Regions from separate parts of the Pseudomonas sp. GL-RE-29 genome, predicted to be linked through region 3. Evidence: predicted binding sites of a transcription regulator. Region 3 holds the regulator's gene; each other region holds the start of a gene.
The links. Region 3 encodes sigma-54, which starts transcription at its own class of promoters, with help from an activator protein. Its sites were predicted from a motif close to ANTGGCATNNANNTTGCTNT; they were not measured.
Positions count from the first base shown of each region.

Region 1: the regulator sigma-54 is predicted to act here: its motif matches at 6,248-6,267, upstream of flgB (flagellar basal body rod protein FlgB).
Region 2: the regulator sigma-54 is predicted to act here: its motif matches at 4,663-4,682, upstream of KGB21_RS07990 (flagellar basal body rod protein FlgF).

Region 1 is NZ_JAGYGD010000058.1:6,683-16,359, reverse strand. Features, by position in the region: gene KGB21_RS28555 (MFS transporter) at 36-1,406, shown strand; gene KGB21_RS28550 (flagellar brake protein) at 1,472-2,218, opposite strand; gene KGB21_RS28545 (flagella synthesis protein FlgN) at 2,311-2,778, opposite strand; gene flgM (flagellar biosynthesis anti-sigma factor FlgM) at 2,827-3,153, opposite strand; gene flgA (flagellar basal body P-ring formation chaperone FlgA) at 3,320-4,081, opposite strand; gene KGB21_RS28530 (chemotaxis protein CheV) at 4,165-5,097, shown strand; gene cheR (protein-glutamate O-methyltransferase CheR) at 5,144-5,971, shown strand; gene flgB (flagellar basal body rod protein FlgB) at 6,310-6,717, shown strand; gene flgC (flagellar basal body rod protein FlgC) at 6,721-7,164, shown strand; gene flgD (flagellar hook assembly protein FlgD) at 7,180-7,902, shown strand; gene flgE (flagellar hook protein FlgE) at 7,934-9,277, shown strand.
Region 2 is NZ_JAGYGD010000006.1:177,531-187,207, forward strand. Features, by position in the region: gene flgJ (flagellar assembly peptidoglycan hydrolase FlgJ) at 1-1,149, opposite strand, end outside; gene KGB21_RS07975 (flagellar basal body P-ring protein FlgI) at 1,161-2,270, opposite strand; gene flgH (flagellar basal body L-ring protein FlgH) at 2,289-2,984, opposite strand; gene flgG (flagellar basal-body rod protein FlgG) at 3,037-3,822, opposite strand; gene KGB21_RS07990 (flagellar basal body rod protein FlgF) at 3,868-4,608, opposite strand; gene KGB21_RS07995 (sigma-54-dependent transcriptional regulator) at 4,960-6,519, opposite strand; gene phhA (phenylalanine 4-monooxygenase) at 6,882-7,673, shown strand; gene KGB21_RS08005 (4a-hydroxytetrahydrobiopterin dehydratase) at 7,778-8,134, shown strand; gene KGB21_RS08010 (amino acid aminotransferase) at 8,134-9,327, shown strand; gene KGB21_RS29385 (hypothetical protein) at 9,632-9,677, shown strand, end outside.
Region 3 is NZ_JAGYGD010000012.1:136,523-146,199, forward strand. Features, by position in the region: gene KGB21_RS12590 (phospholipid-binding protein MlaC) at 1-279, opposite strand, end outside; gene mlaD (outer membrane lipid asymmetry maintenance protein MlaD) at 290-757, opposite strand; gene mlaE (lipid asymmetry maintenance ABC transporter permease subunit MlaE) at 757-1,554, opposite strand; gene KGB21_RS12605 (ATP-binding cassette domain-containing protein) at 1,554-2,363, opposite strand; gene KGB21_RS12610 (KpsF/GutQ family sugar-phosphate isomerase) at 2,636-3,610, shown strand; gene KGB21_RS12615 (KdsC family phosphatase) at 3,610-4,134, shown strand; gene lptC (LPS export ABC transporter periplasmic protein LptC) at 4,143-4,715, shown strand; gene lptA (lipopolysaccharide transport periplasmic protein LptA) at 4,702-5,250, shown strand; gene lptB (LPS export ABC transporter ATP-binding protein) at 5,250-5,975, shown strand; gene KGB21_RS12635 (RNA polymerase factor sigma-54) at 6,160-7,653, shown strand; gene hpf (ribosome hibernation-promoting factor, HPF/YfiA family) at 7,728-8,036, shown strand; gene ptsN (PTS IIA-like nitrogen regulatory protein PtsN) at 8,049-8,513, shown strand; gene rapZ (RNase adapter RapZ) at 8,516-9,373, shown strand; gene KGB21_RS12655 (HPr family phosphocarrier protein) at 9,389-9,664, shown strand.

The DNA.
Region 1 (9,677 bases), on a different contig from region 3:
CCGATTCTCACTGCAAGGAGCCGCTCGGAACGCCGATGCGCCAAATCTGGAAACCCTTTCGAGCGCTGTATTTCGCCTCGCTGATGATGTTGATCGGCTCCGGCTTGCTGAGTACTTACCTGGGCTTGCGCCTGGCGGCTGATAATGTCGACAGTTTGTGGGTCGGTGCGTTGATGGCGGCCAACTATTTCGGCCTGGTGCTGGGCGGCAAGATCGGCCATCGCCTGATTGCCCGGGTCGGGCATATCCGGGCCTATTCCGCCTGCGCCGGGATCGTCGGCGCGGCGGTGCTCGGTCATGGGTTGGTCGACTGGTTGCCCGCCTGGCTATTCCTGCGGGTCATCGTCGGCCTTGGCATGATGTGCCAGTACATGGTCATCGAGAGCTGGCTCAATGAGCAGGCCGAAGCTTCGCAGCGTGGTGCGGTGTTCAGCGGCTACATGATCGCCTCGTACCTGGGGCTGGTGCTGGGTCAGTTGATTCTGGTCATGCACCCAGGGCTGGGTTTGGAACTGTTGATGCTGGTCGCGCTGTGCTTTGCCCTGTGTCTGGTACCTGTCGCCCTGACCCGGCGAATTCACCCGGCGCCATTGCATCCGGCGCCGATGGAGCCGCGGTTCTTCATCAAGCGCGTGCCGCAGTCGCTGAGCACTGTGCTGGGCGCGGGGCTGATCATCGGTTCGTTCTACGGTCTGGCGCCGCTGTATGCCTCGCAGCAAGGGTTGTCCACGGAGCAGGTCGGTCTGTTCATGGGTAGCTGCATTTTTGCCGGTCTGCTGGTGCAGTGGCCGTTGGGCTGGTTGTCCGACCGTTATGACCGGGCGCTGTTGATCCGCTGTTTTGCGCTGATACTGGCCCTTGCCGCGTTGCCGTTGGCGATTTTGAAACAGGTGCCACTTGAGGTGTTGTTTATCGCCGGGTTCCTCTGCTCGCTGGTGAAGTTCTGCCTTTATCCGCTGGCGGTAGCGTTCTCCAATGACCACGTTGAGGCGGACCGTCGGGTATCACTGACGGCAATGTTGCTGGTGACCTACGGCGTTGGTGCCAGCATCGGTCCGCTGGCCGCTGGCGTGCTGATGAAGCTGTTCGGCAGCCAGATGCTCTATGCATTTTTCAGCTTCTTCGCGTTGGTGCTGGTGTGGCGAATCCGCCCGAAAGCGGTGACCAATCTGCATCAGGTGGACGACGCGCCGCTGCATCACGTCGCCATGCCGGACAGTATGTCGAGCTCGCCGCTGGTGGCTTGCCTCGATCCGCGGGTCGATGAGCAGGTGGTACAGGATCAGATGCAGAACCCGGTCGATCCGGAGATGACTCCTGAATCGGAGGCCGAACCTGAAAGCGATCCTCAACCGAAAGACCCTGACGCGGGTCGAGAGCAAAGCTTCACTGAAGCCCGGCCTTAAAATCCAGGCATAAAAAACGGGCAGTCACCGCAAGGGACTGCCCGTTTTTTATTTTTACTGCTGTATCAGAAATCGTCTTTGTCGAAGCGCCGCGCTTCGCGTTGCAACTGGTAGACGAATCGCTCGACCTGGCGCTGTACCAGCCCGCTCATGTTATGGAAGCGTACACCGGCGAAAGTAGTGGAGATCTTTTCTTCGAAATGCAGATAACGCAGTTCGACCGGCGCCGTCATATTGCCGAAAGGCAGGGCGGCCATGAAGCGGTCGTAGACCTGACCTAATTGCAGACTGCCAGTGATGTCGCCGGCGAAGCGCAGTTTGCAACCGGTGGCCGAGATGTCCAGCAGTTTGCCACTGATCGGCGTCTTGAGTTTCTCGCCATCCAGATCGACATCGACCAATTGGGCCAGCTTCAAGGCAGCACGGAACGCATTGCGACGCTGGTGGTAGACCACCTCGTCGGGCAGGGTGCCACGGTAGCAGCGACTACCACTGGATTCGTCGAGGGTCATCGGACCGTTGCTTTCCCAGGCAATTCGCACGCCTTCGTGGAAGCCTTCGATCTTGAACGGCTCGCCGGCCATCAAAAAGCGTTCGCCGTCACGCGGAATCATCTCGTCCAGGGCAATCATGTTGCTGTCACGGTCAACGGCCACCAGATAGGTCTGGAAGCGCTGGCTGCGCTCGTTGAAGGTGATGATTAGCGGGTCATGACTTTCGTGCAACTGGCGCAGGTTGCTGGAGATTTCCAGAGGCGTGCTGAGCACCTTGGGTGGCTGCGGAGAATCTTCCGCACTTAAGGCATTGGACACGGTTAATCAATCTCCAGACAAAATTTGACTACGGCGAGCCAGCATATTGCCAGCATGTTTCGCGACTTGATAGAGGGGGCTCATCGACCGGCTTAAGCCTGACTGAGCGGGCGCGGTTTCACAAGCTTGGAGAATGATCCGCTGGCATCGTAGAGCGCGGGAGGTTCGCCGCCGGTGAGGATTTTCAGCTGGGTAGCCGTGGCAGCTTGCTGCACCAGGATTGACTGGCCATTGCTGGCATTGGTGGCTTGGCACTGGGCCAGGAGATCGGTCAGTACATCGCTTTGCGTAAGCAACGCCTCACCAACGCTCGACTGGCTTGCCAGTTGCTCCAAACCGCTACGGTTGGTCGGCAGGTTGAGGCTGGCAAGAATTTCACTGCGCTTGCGGCCATGCTGTTCGAGCAAAATGATCAGCGCCTGTTTCTGCGCGAGAACATCTTCAAGTAGAGGCATGTCGCGGCCATGCAAGGCGAGGGACTCGGTCTGCAGCAGCTCGAGCAAATGTTGCGCTGGAGCAAAGTCGTCGGTGATCAGTTGCAATAAATTAGTGTCGTGCATGGCTGGCCTTGGGTTTTAAGCGTCCAAAAGCCTGGCGCCGGCCGTGGCCTAGCGCTGGGCTTCGAAGTTGAGCAGTTTGCTGGCTACACGGTTGCTGTCGACTTTGTAGCTGCCATCGGCAATCGCTGCTTTCAACTCGGCCACGCGGGCGTTGTCGACGACAGGCTGATCGCGCAGCGTATCAGTGACCTTTTGCAACTGCTGAGCCTCATTGCTGAGATGTACCGATTCCCCGCTTTTGACGGTACTGGCCTGTTCGGCCGGGGTATTCAGCGGCGCGGAGTTGCCAGCTTCGGCGGTTTCCTTGGTGGCGCTGGTACGTGTACTGCCCGTAAGTGACGAGGAGCTGTTCAAACGGCTGAAATCAATGACCATGATAAAAAACCTCTGGGAATTTGGACGCTTGCCATGTTTTCGGCCCTTCCCTGAAAAACTTTAGGCCCATTTATCAATGAGCGTGCGCGCGTCAGCGTTTGCCCGGCATGGGACACAGTTTAGGGAACAGCCTCGGTCAGCGCCACAGCTTCACCAAAAGAGGTTCCTACATGGACACTTCCACCTGGCCCGGCGCGGTCACTTGCGCCTTGATCACTCGCTTGGAGTTGAGGTTTTTCACTCGGATCTGTTCGCTCATGCCGCCGTTGGCCAGCGCTTCGCCCGGCATGCGCACGCTGAGCGTACCACTGCGGGCGGTAATCACCACCTGATCGCCCTTGCGGATCACTTCCGCCTGTTCGAGATTCACCAAGGTAATCACCTGATCAGCGACCATTGGTCGGGTAAGTCGTTGCCCGATCGCCTGATCCACGGAGGTCAGGTAGCCCTGGCTGATCAGACTGATATCGCGCTCGCGCAGAAGGACATCTGCAGGCTCGACGATACCCGCGCGCCGCAGCGGTCGGGCGGTGGTCACAACGTCGCGAAACAGGCGCACTTGAGCGGGTACGAAGACCGTCCAGGGGGACGAACCCTCACAGCGAACCTTGACCGTGACGCGCCCCAACGGCTTGGCCGGGCTCTCCAGCGTGGCTGTCAATTCCTTGTCGCACATTGGCATGTGCATGCGTGGATCGAGCTGGTTGACCTGGATTTCATAGCGACCTTCCGTTTGACTGGTTGCCAGATAGTCCTCTACGGTGAATTCAAGAAAGCCCTGGGTGACGCCGATAAGCATGTCAGGCAAGGTAACCGCGTCAGCAAGGGCAGGGCTGCCAGCGTTGAACAGGCACACAGCCGCCAACACGCCGAGGCATTTGCGGTAGAGCGTGGTCAGGCGTCGGGAAAATGTCGGTTCTGTGTTCATGAAGAGATAAAAAGCAAGCGCCGTGCCGTTTAGTGATGAATGTGCGTCGCAACAACACTTAGCGTTGGTTTAGGAGTCTGGGCATGGCTGGTGTAATGGATTCGGTGAACCAGCGCACGCAACTGGTGGGGCAGAATCGCCTTGAGCTGTTGTTGTTCCGTCTCGACGGCCAGCAGCTGTATGGGATCAACGTGTTCAAGGTGCGGGAGGTGCTGCAATGCCCGAAATTGACGTTGATGCCCAAGTCCAGTCCTGTCGTGTGCGGCGTGGCGAACATTCGGGGGGCGACCATTCCGATCCTGGATCTGGCGATGGCAACCGGCTCCGGTGCGTTGAAGGACAAGAACAATCCTTTCGTGATCATCACGGAGTACAACACCAAGACCCAGGGTTTCCTGGTGCGTTCGGTGGAGCGCATTGTGAACATGAACTGGGAAGAGATTCATCCGCCACCCAAGGGCACCGGGCGCGATCACTACCTCACGGCAGTGACTCGGGTCGACAATCAGTTAGTCGAAATCATCGACGTCGAGAAGGTGCTGGCGGAAGTGGCGCCGACGCCGGAAGCGATTTCCGTGGGTGTGGTCGATGTCGAAACCCAGCACAAGGCGCTGTCCTTGCGCGTGCTGACGGTCGATGACTCGTCGGTGGCGCGCAAGCAGGTCACGCGTTGCCTGCAAACGGTCGGTGTCGAAGTGGTGGCGTTGAACGACGGCCGGCAAGCGCTGGATTACCTGCGCAAACTGGTCGACGAGGGGAAGAAGCCCGAAGATGAGTTCCTGATGATGATCTCCGACATAGAGATGCCGGAGATGGACGGATACACGCTGACGGCCGAGATCCGCAACGACCCTCGCATGCAAAAGCTTCATATCATCCTGCATACTTCGTTGTCGGGTGTGTTCAATCAGGCGATGGTCAAGAAGGTCGGTGCCGATGACTTCCTTGCCAAATTCCGACCTGATGACCTGGCATCCCGGGTAGTCGACCGGATCAAAGCAGCAGACATCAACTAGGGGCGTTCGGTCCCTGGCAGTCAACACGATTTTAGAGGCGGCAGCATTGTCTACGGGTAATTTGGATTTCGAACAGTTCCGGGTATTCCTGGAAAAAGCCTGTGGCATTTTGCTCGGTGAAAACAAGCAGTATCTGGTCTCGAGCCGTCTCAACAAGCTGATGGAACAGCAAGGCATCAAGTCGTTGGGTGAGCTTGTCCAGCGCATGCAAACCCAGCCGCGCAGCGGTTTGCGTGAGCAGGTAGTGGATGCCATGACCACCAACGAAACCCTGTGGTTTCGTGACACCTATCCATTTGAAGTCCTGAAGAACAAAGTGCTGCCCGAGGCGATCAAGGCCAGTCCCGGCCAGCGCTTGCGGATTTGGTCGGCGGCCTGTTCGTCGGGTCAGGAGCCGTACTCGCTGTCGATGTCCATCGACGAGTTCGAGCGGGTCAACATGGGCCAGTTGAGGATGGGCGTGCAGATCGTTGCCACTGATCTGTCCGGTACCATGCTGAACAACTGCAAGACCGGCGAGTACGACAGCCTGGCCATCGGTCGTGGTCTGTCGCCGGAGCGGTTGCAGCGTTACTTTGATCCGAAAGGGCCGGGTCGCTGGGCTATCAAGGCGCCGATCAAGAGTCGGGTGGAGTTTCGTTCGTTCAACCTGCTGGACAGCTACGCGAGCCTCGGCAAGTTTGACATCGTGTTCTGCCGCAACGTGCTGATCTACTTCTCCGCCGAGGTTAAGAAGGACATCCTGTTGCGTATCCACAGCACGTTGAAGCCCGGCGGTTATCTGTTCCTCGGTGCTTCCGAAGCGCTGAACGGATTGCCCGATCATTACCAGATGGTCCAGTGCAGCCCGGGGATTATCTACCAGGCGAAATGATTCATTCGGTGTCATCAAAAACGGGAGTCCTCAAAGACTCCCGTTTTTTTTGCCCGATGATTTCCAACTGACACCGCATGTAGGAGCCGGCTTGCTGGCGATCCAGGCGCCGCAGTCATCCAGACAGACCGCGTCATCGTTCATCGCCAGCAAGCCGGCTCCTACAGGGTGAGGCCAAGCGGCAGAAAAGCGGCATCCAGCGGAAGCCGGTTGCCGCTTTTCTGGCATTGCCGCGTTGCCACTGCCCGCAAAGCCCCGGTTTATGGGCTTTTTTGAATTGGCATGACGCTTGCTATGTTCATCGTACGAAAAATCAGGTCACCCGAAGGTTTCCCGACATGAGCATCAGCTTCGATAAAGCGCTCGGCATTCACGAAAAGGCACTGGGCTTCCGCGCCCAGCGTGCCGAAGTCCTGGCCAACAACATCGCCAACGCCGATACCCCGAACTACAAGGCGCGGGATCTGGAATTCTCGAAAGTGCTCGAGGCGCAGAACGATAAGGCCAAGAACGGCACGTTCGCCTTGAACATGACCAACAGCCGTCACATCGAAGCCGAAGGCCTGGGCAATGGCGATGAGTCGCTGATGTATCGCACGCCGATGCAACCGTCGATCGACCAGAACACCGTGGACGCCCAACTGGAACAGTCGAACTACGCGGAAAACGCCGTCGGCTTCCAGGCCAGCTTCACCCTGCTCAACAGCAAATTCAAAGGGCTGGTGTCAGCCCTGCGCGGAGAGTAAGTCATGTCTCTATCCAGTGTTTTCAACATTGCCGGTAGCGGCATGAGTGCGCAGACCACTCGCTTGAACACCGTTGCTTCGAACATTGCCAACGCCGAGACGGTCTCGTCGAGCATCGATCAGACCTACCGTGCGCGTCACCCGGTGTTCGCCACCATGTTCCAGGGTGGCCAGAGTGGCGGTAGCGATTCGCTGTTCCAGAACCAGGACGCGGCCGGCCAAGGTGTGCAGGTCATGGGCGTGGTCGAAGATCAGAGCAATCTTGAAGCGCGTTATGAGCCGAACCATCCGGCTGCCGATGCCAAGGGTTACGTCTACTACCCGAACGTCAACGTGGTTGAGGAAATGGCCGACATGATTTCCGCGAGCCGATCGTTCCAGACCAACGCCGAAATGATGAACACCGCCAAAACCATGATGCAGAAAGTCCTGACCCTCGGTCAGTGATAAGGGGCGACTCAGATGAGTGTTACCGATACCACCAGCGGTTTGAGCCTCAACGACATCCTGGCCAACTCTTCGGTCAAGACCAACACCACGACGGACGGTCTGGCAGGGGCAACCGGCAGCGCCACGGGCAAACAAGCCCTGGGCAAGGACGCGTTCCTGCAGTTGCTGGTAACGCAGCTGAAAAACCAGAACCCGCTGGAGCCCCAGGACAACGGCGAGTTTGTGGCGCAGTTGGCTCAATTCAGTAGCCTGGAAGGGATCACCACCCTCAATGACACCGTTACGGGTATCGCCAGTAACTACAACTCGTCCCAGGCATTGCAGGCCTCGTCGCTGGTTGGGCGTACGGTCATTGCTCCAGGCGACAAGGCGGTGGTCGACACTTCCAAGCCCCTCAAGGGTACGGTCGCAATGCCGTCGGCGGTGTCGAGCGCCACGCTGAAGATCACCGACGCGGATGGCAAGGTGGTACGCACCATCGACATGGGCTCCCAAAGTGCCGGCAACGCCGACTTCACCTGGGATGGCAAGAACGACGCGGGTGAGGTTGCAGCCTCGGGCACTTACACCTTTGCCGCTTCGACCACCATCGACAGTCAGGCCGTATCGCTGATCACCAACCTGCCAGCGACCGTCAACAGCGTGACCATCAGCCAGACCGGCGGTGAGTTGATGCTCAATCTGGCCGGACTGGGCAGCATCGCCCTGTCCAAAGTGCAAACCATTGGTATATAGAGCCGACTAGCACGGCATAAAGGAGTGGAATATGTCTTTCAACATCGGCCTTAGCGGTCTCTATGCAGCCAACAAACAACTGGACGTGACCGGCAACAACATCGCCAACGTCGCGACCACAGGTTTCAAGTCGTCCCGTACAGAATTCGAAGACGTGTACTCAGCGACCAAACTGGGTACCGGCAGCAAGACCGTCGGTAACGGCGTGCGTCTGGCCAACGTTTCCCAACAGTTTAGCCAGGGTGACGTGAACAGCACCGGCAACGTGCTCGACATGGGTATCCAGGGTTCGGGTTTCTTCGTGCTGAGCAACAACGGCGCGCTGACGTACACCCGTGCCGGTACTTTCAAGACCGACAAGGAAGGTTACGTCACCAACACCGACGGCACTGCGCGTTTGCAGGGCTACGGCGTGGATGCCAATGGCAAGATTCTCAATGGCGTGTTGACTGACCTGCGCATCGATACCTCTAACCTGGCCCCAAAGGCCACCAACAGCGTGTCGTCGACGATCAACCTGAACTCCACGGCTGAGGTAATTGACCAGACGGTTGCCACGAACAAGTTCGACCCGAGCAAGCCAGCCACTTACACCAAGCAGTTCACTACCCCGGTTTTCGATACCCAGGGTAACCAGCACGACATGGACCAGTACATGGTCAAGACGGGTCCGAACACTTGGCAAACCTACACCCTGATCGATGGTCGCAACCCGGATGGCAGCGACCCTGCCGTGACTGCTCCGATTCCTTCGACCATGTCGTTCGATTCGAGCGGCAAACTGGTTTCGGTCAGCACGCCGGTTCCGCCAACCGTTCCGCCGACCGTTCCGACGCCTGCGCCGATTATCAGTAGCGACTTGAAAATCACCAACTGGACTCCGGGCTCCGTCACTGATGGTGTCTGGACCGCCAATGGTGCAAGCGCCGACCCGGCGGGTGTAACCATTTCGATGGCCAACACCACGCAATTCAACGCCGACACTGCACGTTCGATTCCGGCGCAGAACGGCTATGCCACTGGCCAGATCACCAGCCTGACCATCGACGGCAGCGGTGTGTTGTTGGCCAACTTCAGCAACTACCAGACCAAGCCAATCGGCCAGATTTCGTTGGCCAGTTTCACCAACGAGCAAGGTTTGCAGCAAGTAGGCGGTACCAGCTGGAAGGAAACCTACGCATCGGGCATTCCTGGTTACGACGCACCGGAAACCGGATCCTTGGGTCAGATCGTTTCCAACTCCCTGGAAGAGTCCAACGTCAACCTGACCAACGAGCTGGTCGATTTGATCAAGGCGCAGAGCAACTACCAGGCGAACGCCAAGACCATCTCCACCCAAAGCACCATCATGCAGACCATCATTCAGATGACCTGATGCGGGTTAGTTGAAAACGCTGCACAAGGAGCCCCTCGCAAGAGGGGCTTTTTTGTGGGTGATAGATCAAAGGATCGCAGCCTGCGGCAGCTCCTACAGGTGGATCGCATTTCAATGTAGGAGCTGCCGCAGGCTGCGATCCTTTGATCTTAAAGAGAAGGCAAAAGGAACCCCCCGATCAGCCAGAAGCTCATCGGGGGTTTCAGGTGAGCACAATACGGCGCTTACATCACATGCCCTGAAATGTGTAGGAGCCGGCTTGCTGGCGATAAACGATGACGCTGTCTGCCTGAATGACCGCGGCGTCTGGATCGCCAGCAAGCCGGCTCCTACAAAAAGAAAACCCCCGATAATCCAGAGGACTGATCGGGGGTTTTATATAAGCGCCTTGCAGCGCCTA
Region 2 (9,677 bases), on a different contig from region 3:
TTCCGGGTTATCGGCCGACTTCACGACATCTTGATAGCGATTATTGGTCTGCAGCAAAGTCACAAGGTCATGAAAACTGTCCTTGTAGGAGCCGTAGGAGCGGAACTCGGCCGTCTCCCTGACCATCGCGCCATTCCTGAATTCGCTGGTGATCGCCCGCGCCGAATCACCCTGCCAACTGCTGCCAGCCTTGATGCCGAACAGGTTATGACTGCTGCTGCCATCCTGGGCGCGCATGACCGACTTGCCCCATCCGGTTTCCAGCGCAGCCTGGGCCACCAGGTAACGCGGATCGACGCCAATGCGGTCGGCGGCTTCCTTGGCCATCGGCAACATGGTGTTGACGAATTCGTCGGCAGAACTGAAGGCTTTCTTCGCCGGTGCCAACGGAATTTGCGCCATGGCGCGACCGTAAACCTGCATGCTTCCAGTGGATGCCTGCTGCGCGCTCGCCAGCCAGTCGCCGTTGTACAGCGGCCCCGCGCCGGTGGTCGTCGTACGCTCAGGCAACGGTGTCTTGTTGACCATCGTCGTGGCCGCAGTCGTCGCCGAAGGCACCAGTCCCGCCAGCAACCGATCAGCCAGTTTCGGTGGCAATGCCAGGCGTCGCTGATTGATCAGTGCCATGTCATTGCGATGTGCGCTCTCGCCCGTCGGCGCCTTGACCGACCGCGAAGCCCACAACGGACGCTCGCCGTTGACCCGCGACAGCGGTCCGTTGATGGCAATAGTTCCGGCAGCCACCGGTGTTTGGACCGCTGCTTTCGCGGCCTCCTGCTTGGCGGCCGACGCGGCGGCCGCTTCACCCGGAGCCAGCGGTTTGTTCTTCGACATTTGCCGCATCAGCACGTCCGCCAGACCAATACCACCGCCCTCGCGGGACATGGAAACGGCCAGCTGCTGGTCGTACATTTCCTGGTATTGCTTGGCCGCGGGCGTGTTCAGCGGGTTGTCCTGTCCCAACGCGTCGGTGGCCGAGCGCATGGACTTGAGCATTTCACCGAGAAACAGCGATTCGAATTCCTGCGCGACCTTGCGCAGGTTGCCATCGCTGTTCTTGTCGCCGACCTTGAGTTGGTTCAGGCGATTGAGGTCCGAATACGATCCCGAATCGCTACTGCTGACCAGACCGCTCTTGCGCATATCCATGCTCGCTATCCTCAGATCACGATCAGGTCGGCTTGCAAGGCGCCGGCCTGTTTCAGTGCTTCGAGGATGGCCATCAAGTCACCTGGTGCCGCGCCGACCTGGTTCACCGCACGGACGATTTCGTCGAGGGTGGTGCCCGGGCCGAACTTGAACATTGGCTTGGCTTCCTGCTCGGCGTTGACCCGCGAGCGTGGCACGACCGCTGTCTGACCGTTGGACAACGGGCCTGGCTGACTGACGATCGGGTCTTCGGTGATGGTGACGGTCAGGCTGCCGTGGGTCACGGCGGCCGGTGAAACCTTGACGTTCTGACCGATCACGATGGTGCCGGTTCGGGAGTTGATGATGACTTTCGCCACCGCTTGACCTGGATCGATTTCGAGGTTTTCCAGGATCGACAGGTAGTCGACACGCTGGCTCGGATCCAGCGGCGCGCTGACGCGAATCGAACCGCCATCGATGGCCTGGGCCACGCCAGGGCCGAGCATGTTGTTGATCTTGTCGACGATGCGCTTGGCCGTGGTGAAGTCGGAACGGTTGAGGTTCAAGGTCAGGCTGTTGCCCTGGTTGAAACCGCTCGGCACCGCTCGCTCGACCGACGCACCGCCCGGAATGCGACCGGCCGACGGAACGTTGACGGTAATCTTCGAACCGTCACGACCTTCGGCATCGAAACCGCCAACCACCAGGTTGCCCTGGGCGACCGCGTAGACGTTGCCGTCAATACCCTTGAGCGGCGTCAGCAGCAACGTACCGCCGCGCAGGCTCTTGGAGTTACCGATCGACGATACGGTGATGTCGACTTGCTGACCCGGTTTGGCGAATGGCGGCAAATCGGCACTGATCGACACCGCCGCGACGTTCTTCAACTGCACGTTGCCCGAGCCCGGCGGCACCTTGATGCCGAACTGCGAGAGCATGTTGTTGAAGGTCTGCAGGGTGAACGGGGTTTGCGTCGTCTGGTCGCCGGTACCGTTAAGCCCGACCACCAGGCCGTAACCGATCAATTGGTTGGAACGCACGCCGGAAATACTGGCGATGTCCTTCAGCCGCTCGGCTTGAGCGTTGAAGGCTGCGCACAGCATCAGGGCGGCCACCATCAAGTGTTTGAAGTTCAACATGCTCAACTGGAAAGCCACCTAGAAAGGGAACAGCGGGCTGAGGAAGAAACGGTCGAACCAGCCTGGCTGACTCGCATCGGCAAACGAACCGGTGCCCGAATAGGTGATGCGCGCATCGGCGACACGGGTCGACGACACGGTGTTGTCGGTAGCGATGTCATCGGCGCGAACCAGGCCAGCAATTCGTACCAGTTCGTCGCCGGTATTGAGGGTCAGCCACTTCTCGCCGCGCACGGCGATGATGCCGTTGGGCAAGACGTCGGCAACCGTCACCGTGATCGAACCGGTCAGGCTGTTGCCCTGCCCGGCCTTGCTGTCACCCTTGGTCGCGCGGTCGCCTTCATAACTCGCACTCAAGCTCAGGTCATTGCTGCCAAACGGGTTGTTGGTGGTGGCGCTGCTGCCAAACAGCGAAGTCAGCCCAATGCCGGTCTTGCTGGTCTTGTCGATCTGCGAGTTGGCGTTTTTGCTGGCCTGGGTCTTCTCGTTCAGGGTGATGGTGATGATGTCACCGACCCGGAACGCCTTGCGGTCGCTGTACAGGTTCTGTTCGAAACCGGCCTGGTAGATCGAGCCGTTATTCGCGGCAGCCGGCAGCGGCGTGCGCGGCAACACCGGGGCGTAGTAAGGATCATTGGGCTTGGGCGTCACAGGCACGCAGCCTGCGAGCGCGGTGATCCCACTCAGTGCCAGAACAGAAACGAAGCGATTCATGACCCTACCTCACGGTGTTGCAGGCGACCTCATGGCCACCTCATAGACTTGATTACAGATTCTGCGTTACGAACGAGAGCATCTGGTCGGCGGTGGAGATCACCTTGGAGTTCATCTCGTAGGCGCGCTGAGTGGTGATCATGTTGACCATCTCTTCAACGGTGCTGACGTTGGAAGTTTCCAGGGTGTTCTGCAGCGTGGTACCGAAACCGGCCAGGCCAGGCGTGCCGACTTGCGGCGCACCGCTGGCGGCGGTTTCCAGGAACAGGTTGTTGCCCACCGCTTGCAGGCCGGCCGGGTTGATGAAGTCGGCGGTTTGCAGGTTGCCGATCACCTGGGACGCCGGGTTGCCGGCAACGGTGATGGACACAGTGCCGTCGCGACCGACCGTGAAGGTCTGCGCGTCGTTCGGAATCACAATCGCCGGTTCCAGGGCGAAGCCGCTGGCGTTGACGATCTGGCCGTTGGAGTCCAGGTGGAATGTACCGTCACGGGTGTAGGACGTGGTGCCGTCCGGTTGCAGGATCTGGAAGAAACCGCGACCGTCGATGGCCATGTCCAGTGGCTGCTCGGTGGTTTGCAGGCTGCCGGCGCTGAAGTTTTTCTGGGTGCCGACAATGCGCACACCGGTACCCAATTGCAGACCCGACGGCAGTTCGCTGTCCTGGGTCGACTGGGCGCCTGGCTGGCGTTTGATCTGGTAGAGCAAGTCCTGGAACTCGGCGCGGTCACGTTTGAAACCCGTGGTCGAGACGTTGGCCAGGTTGTTGGAAATGGTGGTCAGGTTGGTGTCCTGGGCGGACAGGCCGGTTTTGGCAACCCATAGAGCCGGAAGCATTCGATTCTCCTCGTGCGCCTGTTTTACGGCGCGACGTTCTGATAATTAGCTGATCTGCAAGACCCGAGCCATGGCCTGGTCATCGTCTTTGGCGGTGTTCATCATCTTGATGTGCAGCTCGAACTGCTTGGCCAGGGCCAGCACCGAGGTCATCTCGTCCACGGCGTTGACGTTGCTCGACTCAAGGAACCCGGACACCAGCTTGACGTTGGCATCGGCTTGCGCCGGCTGGCCATCCTTGGTGTGAATCGAACCGTCCAGGCCTTTGGTCATGTTCTTGATGTCAGGGTTGACCAGCTTGATGCGATCGACTTCCGCCATGACGCGAGGCCCTTCGCCCATCGCACGAATGCTGATGGTGCCGTCCTCACCCACTTCAATCTGTTGCTCGGGCGGCACGGCAATCGGTCCGCCGTTGCCAATCACCGGCATGCCGTTGCCGGCGCGCAGCACACCCAGGGCGTCAACCACCAGGCTGCCGGTGCGCACGTAGCTTTCGCCGCCATCCGGGTTCTGCACTGCCAGCCAGCCGTTGCCTTGCACGGCGACATCAAGGTCGCGACCGGTTTCTACCAGGCTGCCAGGGGAAAAGTCGGTGGCCGGGCGTTCAGACATGGCAAACGCACGCGCCGGAAAGCTGTCACCGAACACCGGCATCGAACGAGCCTGCTCCAGGTCTTTCTGAAAGCCGTTGGTGGAGATGTTCGCGAGGTTGTTGGCATGAGCCTTTTGCGCCAGTGCATTCTGGCTGGCGCCGGTCATTGCCACATAAAGGTACTTGTCCACAATCTTTCCTCTGCCTGCCGGACGTTTGCCGCCCACTGCTGTACTGACGAGGCATAAGCAATTTGCAGACCAACTTGTTTTTGGCGGCGCTGGGCCCGGTAAACAAAGGACTTGGGAGATTGAGGGGGTGTAGAGGATTTGTATCAGAGACGAAAAACCGGCGGTGTTATGCCGTTAAGTGGCAAGGCTTGACCTGTTGCAGCAACACAAACACCTGTGGCGAGGGAGCTTGCTCCCGCTGGGCTGCAAAGCAGCCCCAAAATGGCTGACCGAATTTCAACTGGCAGATCGCGCAGGCTCTCTTTGCGGCCGCTTCGCGCCCGAGCGGGAGCAAGCTCCCTCACCACAGGGTCAAGTGCTGTCCTTGCCCACCTCATAATCGCGCAACTTATTGGCAATGGTCGTATGCGAAACCCCCAACCGCTTACCCAATTGCCGACTGCTCGGATGCTCGGAGTACAAGCGCTCCAGCACCGCTTTCTCGAAGCGCCCGACAATCTCGTCCAGCCCGCCCTCAAGCGAAAAATCGCCAAGCGGCTGACGCACGCCGTAGTCCGGCAAGCGAATGTGCTCGGCCTTGACCGTCCCGCCCTCACACAAGGAAACCGCCTGGAACAGCACGTTCTCCAGCTGCCGCACGTTGCCCGGCCAGTGGTAATGACTGAGCCGATCCATGGCCGCCGGTGCAAGTTTCGGCAGCGGGCAACCGATCTGCCGACTGGCCTGGTCGAGGAAGTGCTCCACCAGCGGCGTCAAACCGTCGAGGCATTCGCGCAGCGGCGGGATGTGCAGCGACAACACGTTCAAGCGGTGATACAGGTCCTGGCGAAACTCGCCCCGGGCGCACAGCTCGGACAAATCAACCTGGGTCGCACAGATCACCCGCACATCGAGATAAACCTCTTCATCACTGCCTACACGGCGGAAGCATCCGTCCTGCAAGAAGCGCAGCAATTTCACTTGCAAGCGCGGGCTCATTTCCCCGACGCCATCTAGAAACAGCGTACCGCCCGCCGTCAGCTCCAACAGCCCGAGCTTGCCTTCGGCACGCGCCCCTTCGAAGGCACCCGGGCCGTAACCGAACAGCTCAGTCTCGGCCATGGATTCCGGCAGACCGGCGCAGTTCAGTGCCATCAACGGCGACTGCCCACGCGGACTGGCCAAATGGCAGGCTCGCGCCAACAGCTCTTTACCGGTGCCGGTTTCGCCTTCTATCAATAGCGGCGCATCCAGCGGGGCCATGCGCCGTGCTTCACGCACCACCGCCGCCATCACTTTCGAGCTTTGAAAGATGCTGTCGAAGCCGCGCAATTCCTGCTTGCGTACGTTATAGATGCGCTCGCCCACGCGGTCGGCGCGATGCAGCGTCAGCACCGCGCCGGCCATGGCTTCGCTGTCGTCATGCTCCGATTGCAGAGGGGCGATATCGGCCAGAAACACGTCGCCCTTGACCTTGACCCGCAGCCCGTTGATCCGCGATTTGTTGGCACGGACCAGTTCCGGCAAGTCGAAGTCTTCGGCGTATCGCGACAACGGAATCCCCGGCACTTCATCGACCCGCACACCCAGCAACTGCGCCGCTGCGCGGTTGGCCGCGACAATGGAGCCACCCATGTCGATCGACAGCACCGGAAACTCCAGGGCGCCGAGCAAGGCATTGAGTTCCATATGCCGACGCTCGCTGGGCATCAGTCCTACGCGCTTGACGCCAAAGACCCCGGTAATCGCCTCGAATTTCGGACGCAACGCCTGGAACTGAATGTTGATCAGGTTCGGACAGTGCAGGTAAATCGCGTTGCCATGCTCACCGCCCACCTCGCCGCGCGCGACGTTGATGCCGTACTCCACCAGCAGGTTGAGAATGTCGCGCAGGATGCCGATGCGGTTCTGGCAGTGGACTTTGATACGCATAAAAAGGCCTGGACCTGAATGAAAGGGGTGGCATTGAACCTGTAGGAGCCGGCTTGCTGGCGATGACACCCTCAAGGACGCTATCGCCAGCAAGCCGGCTCCTACAAAAGGCCCCAGGCCAGCATTTTTCTGTAGGGGCGCTCAGATAGTCGTCAAGATTATGTGACAGTCGAAACGCTTTTCAAACCCGAAAATCTCAGCAACTACGCGACGGCTGCCTATTCGTAACGAAAACTTTACGAATATCGTGGATTTTTCCTACGCGTTGCGCGTACCGCTTGCTGCAACACTGCAATCCTTGGGTTATTTCTAGGTCCATAGCAGCACATAACAAGAACGAAATCCCTTAGCAGGAGAGCAGCATGAAGCAGACGCAATACGTGGCTCGCGAGCCCGATGCGCAAGGTTTTATCGACTACCCCGCCGAAGAACACGCGGTGTGGAACACGCTGATCACTCGCCAACTGAAAGTGATCGAAGGGCGTGCGTGCCAGGAGTACCTGGACGGAATCGAAAAACTCGGTCTGCCCCACGACCGCATTCCGCAACTGGGCGAGATCAACAAGGTCCTCGGTGAAACCACCGGTTGGCAGGTCGCCCGCGTGCCGGCGCTGATCCCCTTCCAGACCTTTTTTGAATTGCTCGCCAGCAAGCAGTTTCCAGTAGCCACCTTTATTCGTACCCGCGAAGAGCTGGATTACCTGCAAGAGCCGGATATTTTCCACGAGATCTTCGGCCACTGTCCGCTGCTGACCAACCCTTGGTTCGCCGAATTTACCCACACCTACGGCAAACTTGGCCTACAGGCTTCCAAGGAAGAACGCGTGTATCTGGCGCGCCTGTACTGGATGACCATCGAGTTCGGCTTGGTCGATACCCCGCAAGGCCAGCGCATCTACGGCGGCGGCATTCTGTCTTCACCGAAAGAAACCGTTTATTGCCTGTCGGATGAGCCTGAACATCAAGCATTCGATCCGCTGGAATGCATGCGCACGCCGTACCGCATCGACATCCTGCAACCCCTGTATTTCGCGCTGCCGAACCTCAAGCGCCTGTTCGACCTGGCCCACGAAGACATCATGGGCATGGTCAAGCAAGCGATGCAGATGGGTCTGCACACACCCAAGTTTCCGCCAAAACCAAAAGCAGCGTGATCCGCGACTTTTAAGATCAAGTGAGTCTGTCAGGAACCATCGCTTTGCTTTAGCGTGGTGCCACTGACGGCCGATTTCCATTTATTCGATTTCAGGAATTCATCATGTCCACATTGAACCAAGCCCACTGCGAAGCCTGCCGCGCCGATGCTCCACAAGTCAGCGACGAAGAGCTGCCGGTACTGATCAAGCAGATCCCGGACTGGAACATCGAAGTTCGCGACAGCATCATGCAGCTGGAAAAAGTCTTCCTGTTCAAAAACTTCAAGCACGCCCTGGCGTTCACCAACGCCGTCGGTGAAATCTCCGAGGCCGAAGGTCACCACCCAGGCCTGCTGACCGAGTGGGGCAAAGTCACCGTGACCTGGTGGAGCCACTCGATCAAGGGCCTGCACCGCAACGACTTCATCATGGCCGCGCGCACTGACGAAGTGGCCAAGGACGCCGAGGGCCGCAAGTAATGCATTTCGACGCCATCGGCCGGGTGCCCGGCGACCCGATCCTCGGCCTGATGGAGGCCTATGCGCAGGACCCGAACCCGCGCAAATTCGACCTCGGCGTGGGTGTCTATAAAGACGCCCAAGGGCTGACTTCGATTCCCCAGGCGGTGAAACTCGCCGAGGCGCGACTGGTGGATCGTCAGACCACCAAGACCTACATCGGCGGTCATGGCGACGCGGCTTTCGGTAAGGTCATCAGTGAGCTGGTGCTCGGCGCCGACTCGAAGCTGATCAGCGAACAACGCGCAGGCGCCACCCAGACTCCGGGCGGCACTGGCGCGTTGCGCCTCAGCGCGGACTTCATCGCCCAGTGCCTGCCGGGCCGTGGCGTGTGGTTGAGCAACCCGACCTGGCCAATCCACGAAACCATTTTCGCGGCAGCCAAGGTCAAGGTCAGCCACTACCCGTACGTGGGCAGTGACAACCGCCTCGACGTCGAAGCGATGCTCGCGGTGCTCAATGAAGCCCCCAAGGGCGACGTGGTGTTGTTGCACGCCTGCTGCCACAACCCGACCGGTTTCGATCTGTCCCACGACGATTGGCGCCGGGTACTGGACGTGGTGCGTCAGCGTGAACTCTTGCCACTGATCGACTTCGCCTACCAGGGCTTCGGCGATGGCCTGGAACAGGACGCCTGGTCGACCCGGTTGTTCGCCGCCGAGTTGCCGGAAGTATTGATCACCAGTTCCTGCTCGAAAAACTTCGGCCTCTACCGCGACCGCACCGGCGCGCTGATTGTCTGCGCGAAAAGCGCCGACAAGCTGACCGACATCCGCAGCCAACTGGCCAACATCGCCCGTAACCTGTGGTCGACACCACCGGATCACGGCGCCGCCGTGGTGGCAACCATCCTCGGCGACCCGGAGCTGAAAAGCCTTTGGGCCGATGAAGTGGAAACCATGCGTCTGCGCATCGCCCAACTGCGCAGCGGTTTGGTGGAAGCGCTGGAGCCTCACGGTTTGCGCGAGCGTTTTGCGCATATTGGAGTACAACGCGGAATGTTTTCCTACACCGGGCTGACGCCGGAGCAAGTGAAAAACCTGCGGGACAACCACAGCGTGTACATGGTCAGCTCCGGCCGGGCAAACGTGGCGGGGATTGACGCGACGCGCCTGGATTTGTTGGCCGAGGCGATTGCCGAAGTCTGCAAATAACCAGCAGCACCACTCCCCTGTAGGAGCAAGCTTGCTCGCGATAGCGGTTCATCAGTCGACATCAACGTCGAATGACACTCCGCAGCCTGCGGCAGCTCCTACAGGATTAACACCGATCCCATGTAGGAGCTGCCGCAGGCTGCGATCTTTGCTTTTCTGCAACAAACCTGTCTATACAACCCCATCCGTCGAAACAAATGGATATAAAAGTCTATTTGTCATTTCTCCTGCTGTATCCTGCCCAGGCTTTTTTAAAAGCGCGGATCTACCAGATCTATCAACAGACTTAGCGAGGAGCGCGACTATGCACGAGATTCCTAATCTCCCCTTCCCAAGCCTGCACGAACCTG
Region 3 (9,677 bases):
CTTCATTTGCGCAGGGGTGGCTTTGCGCGAGTACTTGACCGTCATGATGCTCTTGGAAATGCCCTCGGCATCCACGACAGGCCCGACAATGCTGTTCAGCGCCGCATAAAAGTCCTGCGGATCCTGCTTGTACTTTTCTTTGTTGGCGGCCAGGTCGGCCAGCAAACGGTTGGTCGTGTCCTGTACCAGTTCGTGCGCGGAAGGCGCCGCCACGGCGTTAGCCACCAACGGCAGGGCCGCGAGCAATACCAACAGGCCACGTCGCAAGGTAGAGATCATTTAAAAATCCTCATTTGGCGTCTTTGCTAACCGTATTAAGCAGGAATTTACCGATCAGGTCCTCTAGCACCAGCGACGACTGGGTGTCGTGGATGGTCCCGCCATCCTTGAGCAGGGCTTCTTCCCCGCCCACGCTGATACCGATGTACTTCTCGCCCAACAGGCCAGCGGTCAGGATAGATGCAGTGGAGTCGGCCGGCAGGTTATCTACACGCTTTTCCAGCTGCATGGTCACTCGACCGGTGAAACTGTCGCGGTCCAGATCGATCGCCGTCACCTTGCCGATGGTGACACCGGCCATGGTCACCTTGGCTCTGACCGTCAAACCGGCGATATTGTCGAAGTACGCATAAAGTTTATAGGTTTCGGTATTCGGGCTCGGGGACAGGCCACTGACCCGCAGCGCCAGCAGCAGCAAAGCCAGGATGCCAGCCAGCAAGAAAAGGCCGACACCGATTTCCAGGGTGCGGTTTTGCATCAGAAATCTCCAAACATCAAGGCGGTCAGAATAAAGTCCAGGCCGAGTACTGCCAAAGAGGCATACACCACGGTCTTGGTAGTGGCACGACTGATCCCCTCGGAAGTGGGCTCGCAGTCATAGCCTTGGAATACGGCAATCCAGGTGACGACAAAGGCGAAGACGATGCTTTTGATGATGCCGTTGAGCACATCGTCGGCGAAGGTCACGCTGTTCTGCATGTTCGACCAGTAGGACCCTTCATACACGCCCAGCCAGTCGACGGCCACCCACGAACCACCCCAGATCCCCACCACGCTGAAAATCATCGCCAGCACCGGCAGGGAAATGAAGCCGGCCCACAGGCGCGGGGCGATGATGTACTTGAGCGGGTCGACCCCGATCATCTCCAGGCTGGACAACTGTTCGGTGGATTTCATGTTGCCGATTTCCGCCGTCAGCGCCGAACCGGCACGCCCGGCGAACAGCAACGCGGTCACCACCGGCCCCAGCTCTCGCAGCAGCGTCAGCGCAACCATCTGCCCGACCGCCTGCTCGGAACCGTAGCTGGACAGGATGTTGAACCCCTGCAGCGCCAGCACCATGCCGATGAATACCCCGGAAACCACAATGATCACCAGGGACATCACGCCAACCGAATGCAACTGCTTGACCAACAGGCCAAAGCCGCCGCCAATGCCACCGCGACCCAGCAACGCGTGAAACAGGAACAGCGCCGAACGCCCGAACACCGCCAGCACATCGATGCCGGCGTGGCCGAAGCGGCGCACTCTTTCTATTAGTGAAGTCTTGCGCATCAGCGCTTCCCCAGGAGATCTGCGCGGTAATCCGTCGCTGGAAAGTGATAGGCGACCGGACCGTCGGGCTCGCCTGTCATGAATTGACGGATACGCGGTTCGTCCGAGTTCATCAGCTCTTGCGGCGTGCCCTGCCCCAGCACCTGCCCGTCGCCGACCACATAGATGTAGTCGGCAATGCTCGCGGTCTCGGCCAGGTCGTGGGAAACCACGATGCTGGTAATGCCAAGCGCATCGTTGAGCAAGCGGATCAGGCGCACCAATACGCCCATGGCGATGGGGTCCTGGCCGACAAAGGGCTCGTCATACATGAGAATCTGCGGGTCGAGCGCAATCGCCCGCGCCAGCGCGACACGACGCTTCATGCCGCCGGACAGTTCGTCAGGCATCAGGTCGATGGCGCCACGCAAGCCCACGGCCTGCAATTTGAGCAGGACGATATCCCGGATCATTTCTTCCGGCAGCTCGGTATGAACGCGCAAAGGAAAGGCGACGTTCTCGAACACATCGAGATCGGTAAACAGTGCGCCACTCTGAAACAGCACGCCCATGTGCTTGCGGGCATCGAACAGATCGCTGCGCGACAGCTGCGGCAGGTTCTGGCCATTGACCCAGACTTCGCCGCTGGATGGACGCAGCTGTGCGCCCATCAACCGCAACAGCGTGGTCTTGCCACACCCGGAAGGCCCCATGATGCCGGTGACCTTGCCGCGGGGAATACGGATATCGACGTTATTGAAAATGCTGCGCGCACCGCGCTTGAAGGTCAGTCCCTTCAGCTCGACCGCGTAGGCGTTATCGGCACTCATCTAAACTCCTTGCGATGCAGCCTCACACTCGGACGCCTGGCTTCCTGACAAAAGCACATCCCCGGGCGGGCCGAACTGGCGGCGAACTATATCACTGCAAACGCCACGGGCCCAAGGCCAATGCCGGGCCATGCGCTGCAACATGACAGGTAAAAAGCTTCATTTAGAGTGATTAGGTAACAAGGAATGACAATGCGCGACGAACTTGCGTGAGGGTTTCGATCATAACCGCTATAATCGCCGCCTTTTCATCAGGCTATACGATTTCCGACATGAGCCAATCCAGCGAGCTGATTCAATCCGCACAACGCACCATCCGCCTCGAAATGGAAGCCGTACAAGGCTTGCTTCCCCAAATCGACGCAGATTTCGTACGCGCTTGCGAGATGATTCTGGCCAGCAAAGGCCGCGTAGTCGTGGTCGGCATGGGCAAATCGGGGCACATCGGCAACAAGATCGCCGCCACCCTGGCCAGCACCGGCACCACGGCGTTTTTTGTGCACCCGGCCGAAGCCAGCCACGGCGACATGGGCATGATCACCCGCGACGACATCATCCTCGCGCTGTCGAACTCCGGCTCGACCAATGAAATCGTCACCCTGCTGCCGCTGATCAAACGCCTGGGCATTCAGTTGATCAGCATGACCGGCAACCCGAATTCGCCTCTGTCCAAGGCCGCCGAAGTCAACCTGAACGTTCACGTCGAGCACGAAGCCTGTCCGCTGAACCTGGCGCCGACCTCTTCGACCACCGCAGCGCTGGTCATGGGCGACGCCCTGGCCGTTGCCCTGCTTGAAGCCCGCGGCTTTACCGCTGAAGACTTCGCCTTTTCCCACCCTGGTGGTGCACTGGGTCGACGCCTGCTGCTGAAAGTGGAAAACGTCATGCACGCCGGGCAGGAACTGCCGCAGGTGCAACGCGGCACCCTGCTCAAGGACGCGCTGATGGAAATGACCCGCAAAGGCCTGGGCATGACCGTAATCCTTGAAGCCGACGGCAAACTCGCCGGGATCTTCACCGACGGCGATTTGCGCCGCACCCTGGATCGCAGCATCGATATCCACAGCGCCACGATTGACCAGGTCATGACCGCCCATGGCAAGACGGCCCGCGCCGAAATGCTCGCCGCCGAGGCCCTGAAAATCATGGAAGACCATAAAATCAACGCACTGGTCGTGGTCGACAGCGAAGACCGCCCGGTCGGCGCCTTGAACATGCACGACTTGCTGCGTGCGGGAGTAATGTAATGAGCGCAGACCTTCTGCAACGCGGCCAACAGATCAAACTGGCGGTATTCGACGTCGACGGCGTACTGACCGATGGTCGCTTGTACTTCCTCGAAGACGGCAGTGAATTCAAGACCTTCAACACTCTCGACGGCCAAGGCATCAAGATGCTGATGGCAGCCGGCGTGCAGACCGCGATTATCAGCGGTCGCAAAACCCCAGTCGTAGAGCGACGGGCGAAGAATCTGGGCATTCCGCACCTTTACCAGGGTCGCGAAGACAAACTGGTGGTGCTCGACGAGCTTCTGGGCCAACTCAACCTAAGCTATGAACAGGTCGCCTACCTCGGCGACGACCTGCCCGACCTGCCGGTGATTCGCCGCGTCGGCCTGGGCATGGCAGTGGCCAACGCCGCCAGCTTCGTACGTGAACACGCTCACGGCGTGACTCAGGCCCGCGGTGGCGAGGGTGCCGCCCGCGAATTCTGCGAATTGATCCTGCGCGCCCAGGGCCGTCTCGATGCGGCCAACGCCGCGTACCTGTGAGCCAAACCATGTTGAGCAAAAAGATTCGCAACATACTGGTGTTCGGTTCCATCACGGCGATTTTCGCTGCGGTCGGCTACTGGAACATCAGCCCGGAACGCTTCCTCGACAAGCCAGTGGTGAAAGTCGACGAAAGCGCGATCGACTATTACGCCATCAACGCCCACAGCGTGCAGTTCCTGCCGGATGGCAAACTGCAATACGAGATGACGTCCGATAAAGTCGAACACCTGAAAGCAACCGAAGTGACGCTGCTGACCAACCCCGACCTGAACATGTTCCGCGGTACGGAGTTCCCGTGGCACGTCCAGAGCGAAAAGGGTGAAGTCAATCCGGACGGTACACAGGTTGAACTGATCGACTCGGTACGCATCACGCGTTTCGACGAAAAAAACCGCAGAACCCTGATCACCACCACTCGCATGACCGTGTTCCCGCAACAGCAATATGCGCAGACCGAGCAACCCGTTAGAATCGACGGCGCTGGCGGTGTATCGACTGGTAACGGAATGAAAGCGTATTTGAAAGAAAGCAGGATACACCTGCTATCGAACGTAAGAGGACAGTATGAGGCTCGTTAAAACCCTCCCTATTTTGCTCAGTCTGGGCGCAGCACTGGGAAGCGTGAGCGCCTGGGCTCTGCCGGACGATCAACAACAGCCTATCCGCATTCAGGCCGACGACGCCCAACTGGACGACAAGAACGGCATTGCCACCTACACCGGTGACGTGATCATCACTCAGGGCTCGATGAAGGTTACCGGCAACAAGGTGACCATGACCCGCACCCCGAACGGCGATATCGACGTGGTGACCTCGGTGGGCAACCTGGCTTACTTCGAGCAGTTGCAAACGGCAGGCGACACCAAGCCGGTCCAAGGCTACGGCGTCACCATCCAGTATCACGCCTCGCAAAATCGCGTCGTGCTGATCGATCGCGCCAAAGTGATCGACAAGGACAACAACGTCACCCAGGGCGAGAAAATCGTCTACGACACCGAGAAAAAGCTCGCCAGCGCCGGTCGCGCTACCGGCAGCAAGGTGACCGAGTCGCGTCCGCGCATCGACATGGTGATCCAGCCGAAAAAGAAAACCGACGAGCAAAAGGCCCAGTAATGGCAACTCTGAAAGCTCAGCATCTGGCCAAGAGCTACAAGAGCCGTCAGGTCGTGCGTGACGTCAGCCTGTCCATCGACAGCGGTCAGATCGTCGGCCTGCTTGGCCCCAACGGCGCCGGCAAGACTACTTGTTTCTACATGATCGTCGGCCTGGTACAGGCCGATCAGGGCCGCGTCCTGATCGACGACCTGGACGTCAGCCACCAGCCGATGCATGGCCGCGCAAAGGCCGGGATCGGCTATCTGCCGCAAGAAGCGTCGATCTTCCGCAAGCTTTCAGTAGCGGACAACATCATGGCAATCCTCGAGACCCGCAAGGAACTCGACAAGGCCGGTCGTCGCCAGGAGCTGGAAAGCCTGCTGCAGGAATTCCACATCAGCCACATTCGCGACAACCTTGGCATGAGCCTGTCCGGTGGTGAACGCCGCCGCGTGGAAATCGCCCGGGCGCTGGCCACCAACCCGAAATTCATCCTCCTCGATGAACCTTTCGCCGGCGTGGACCCGATTTCGGTAGGCGACATCAAGCAGATCATCTACCACCTCAAGGCCAAGGGCATTGGCGTGCTGATCACCGACCACAACGTCCGTGAAACCCTGGATATCTGCGAAACCGCCTACATCGTCAACGATGGTCAACTGATCGCCGAAGGCGACTCAGAAACCATCCTGGCCAACGACCTGGTTAAAGAAGTGTACTTGGGCCATGAGTTCCGCCTGTAAGCGCTGAGGTGTCTGGCAGGTCGCGAAAGCGCTTGTTGCGATAAAAAATCAACATTTTTTTATTGTTACAGCGCTCTAGGCAAACGCTGCAGTTTCGGGCATATAATTTGCTTATGTTTGGCGCTCCGGCGCCCTGTAGTGGATGGCGCATGTGCGCCGGCGAATAAGGTGTTAAGCCCCTGCCATGAAACCATCGCTAGTCTTGAGAATGGGCCAGCAGCTGACGATGACACCGCAGCTGCAACAGGCCATCCGCCTGCTCCAATTGTCGACCCTGGACCTGCAACAGGAAATCCAGGAGGCCCTGGAGTCCAATCCGATGCTCGAACGCCAGGAAGAAGGCGACGACTTCGACAACACCGACCCCTTGGCCGACAACGCCGAACAGAAGCCCAACAGCGACATTCAGGAACCCTCCTACCAGGAAAGCGCCCCGACGGTGGATAACCTCGAGGAAGGCGACTGGAACGAGCGCATACCCAATGAGCTGCCCGTCGATACTGCCTGGGAAGACGTCTACCAGACCAGCGCCAGCAGCCTGCCGAGCAACGATGACGACGAGTGGGATTTCACCACCCGTACATCCGCCGGGGAGAGCCTACAAAGCCACCTGCTCTGGCAACTGAACCTGGCGCCGATGTCCGACACCGATCGCCTGATCGCCGTGACGCTGATCGATTGCATCAACAATCAGGGCTACCTGGACGAGACGCTCGAGGAAATCCTCGAAGCCTTCGATCCGGAACTGGACATCGAGCTCGACGAAATCGAGGCCGTCCTGCACCGCATCCAGCAATTCGAACCGGCCGGCATCGGCGCTCGCAACCTGGGCGAATGCCTGTTGCTGCAATTGCGCCAGTTGCCCGCCAAGACCCCTTGGCTGGCTGAAGCCAAGCGCCTGGTCACCGATTACATCGACTTGCTCGGCAGTCGCGACTACAGCCAGCTGATGCGCCGCATGAAGCTTAAGGAAGATGAACTGCGCCAGGTCATCGAACTGGTCCAGAGCCTCAACCCGCGCCCTGGATCGCAAATCGAGTCCACCGAAGCCGAGTACGTCGTTCCCGACGTGATCGTGCGCAAGGACAACGAACGCTGGCTGGTGGAGCTCAACCAGGAATCGGTGCCACGTTTACGGGTCAACGCTCAGTACGCCGGGTTCGTCCGTCGTGCCGATACCAGCGCCGATAACACCTTCATGCGCAATCAGCTGCAAGAAGCCCGCTGGTTCATCAAGAGCCTGCAAAGCCGCAACGAAACCCTGATGAAAGTGGCCACCCAGATCGTCGAGCATCAGCGCGGCTTCCTGGAGTACGGCGACGAAGCGATGAAACCGTTGGTCCTGCATGACATCGCCGAAGCGGTCGGCATGCACGAGTCGACTATCTCGCGGGTGACTACGCAGAAATTCATGCATACCCCGCGGGGCATATATGAACTGAAATACTTTTTTTCCAGCCACGTCAGCACCTCCGAAGGCGGCGAATGCTCGTCCACGGCGATCCGCGCGATCATCAAAAAACTGGTTGCCGCGGAAAATCAGAAAAAGCCGTTGAGTGACAGCAAGATCGCTGGTTTACTGGAGGCACAAGGCATTCAGGTGGCTCGCCGCACCGTCGCCAAGTACCGCGAATCCCTCGGGATCGCGCCTTCGAGCGAACGCAAGCGGTTGATGTAGAGCCACGCCACAGCGTTCCAGTGGCAGATCATCTGATCTGCCGCTTTATGCACTGGCAACGAAGGAGAAGCTGTATGCAAGTCAACATCAGTGGACACCAACTGGAAGTGACCGAACCTCTTCGCACCTACATCGGCGAAAAACTCGAACGATTAGAGAGGCATTTCGACAAGATCACCAACGTGCAGGTCACGATGACGGTCGAAAAGCTGAAGCAGAAAATCGAAGCCACGCTGCATATTCCCGGGAATGAAGTGGTCGCCAACGCGGAGCATACCGACATGTACGCGGCGATCGACGCACTCACCGACAAGCTTGATAAACAACTCAAAAAGCATAAGGAAAAGACCCAGAGCCTCCTCCAGGGCGCTACCGGTCGTTAACACTCCCAACCCATGATCCGACTTGAAAGCATCCTGACCCCCGGCCGTTCCCTGGTGAACGTGCCGGGCGGCAGTAAAAAGAAAGCCCTCGAGCAAATTGCCAACCTCATCCATCGCGAAGTGCCGGATCTGGAGATGCAAGATGTCTTCGAGGCTTTGATTGCCCGTGAAAAACTCGGATCCACCGGTTTTGGTAACGGCATCGCCATTCCTCACTGCCGCCTCAAGGGCTGTGATTCACCCATCAGTGCCTTGATGCACCTGGACGCCCCAATCGATTTCGACGCCATCGACGGCGCGCCGGTTGACCTGCTGTTCGTTCTGCTGGTCCCCCAAGCCGCTACCGATGCGCACCTGGAGCTGTTGCGCCAGATCGCCAGCATGCTCGACCGCAAGGAAGTGCGCGAAAAACTGCGCAGCGCTCCGAGCAATGAAGCCTTGTATCAGGTTGTCCTGGACGAGCAAAACGGGCACTAATCATGCGCTTGATCATCGTCAGTGGCCGTTCCGGCTCGGGTAAAAGTACCGCCCTCGATGTACTCGAGGACAATGGCTACTACTGCATCGACAACCTGCCTGCCGGGTTGCTGCCGGAATTGGCCGAGCGCGCACTGATTCACACCGAGTTGTCTCAGCCACTGGTTGCCGTGTCCATCGACGCGCGTAACTTGCCGAGCCATCTGACTCGTTTTCCTGACCTGCTGGAAGAAGTCCGCAGCCGGCACATCCAGTGCGATGTCTTGTACCTGGATGCCGACGACGAAACGCTACTCAAGCGATTCTCGGAAACCCGTCGACGTCACCCATTGAGCAACGCCAACCGATCGCTCGCCGAAGCAATCAGCGTCGAGAGCACTCTGCTCGGACCGATTGCGGACCTCGCCGATCTCAAGATAAACACCACCAACCTGAACCTGTATCAGCTGCGCGATACCATCAAGCTGCGCCTGCTGAATCAGCCGGAGCCGGGAACTGCGTTCCTGGTGGAGTCTTTCGGGTTCAAGCGTGGCATGCCAGTGGATGCCGATCTGGTGTTCGACGTGCGCTGCCTGCCGAACCCATATTGGAAGCCGGAGCTTCGTGAACAGTCCGGACTCGATCAACCGGTTGCCGAGTACCTGGCGGCACAACCGGATGTCGAAGAGATGTATCAGGACATATCCACCTATCTGCTCAAATGGTTGCCCCGCTTTGCCGCCAGCAACCGCGCCTATGTCACCATTGCCATTGGCTGCACTGGCGGCCATCACCGCTCCGTTTACCTGACTGAACGCTTGGCCAAGACCCTGCAACAATCCCTGAAGAACGTCCAGGTCCGCCACCGCGACCTCAGCTAAAGGATTCACACCGCGATGCCTGCTCTGGAAATCGAAATCATCAACAAGCTGGGCCTGCACGCCCGCGCGTCCGCAAAATTCGTTGGAGTTGCCGGGCAGTTCAAGGATTGCACGATCAGGGTAGGACGCACGCCAGAGACCACAGTCGACGGTAAAAGCATCATGGCGATGATGATGCTGGCGGCCGGCAAGGGCACAAAGATTTATCTAAGCACGGAAGGCGAGCAGGAGCAGGAAGCGCTGGATGCACTGGTGGCATTGATCAACAACTACTTCGACGAAGGCGAGTAACACCCGCTTTTTT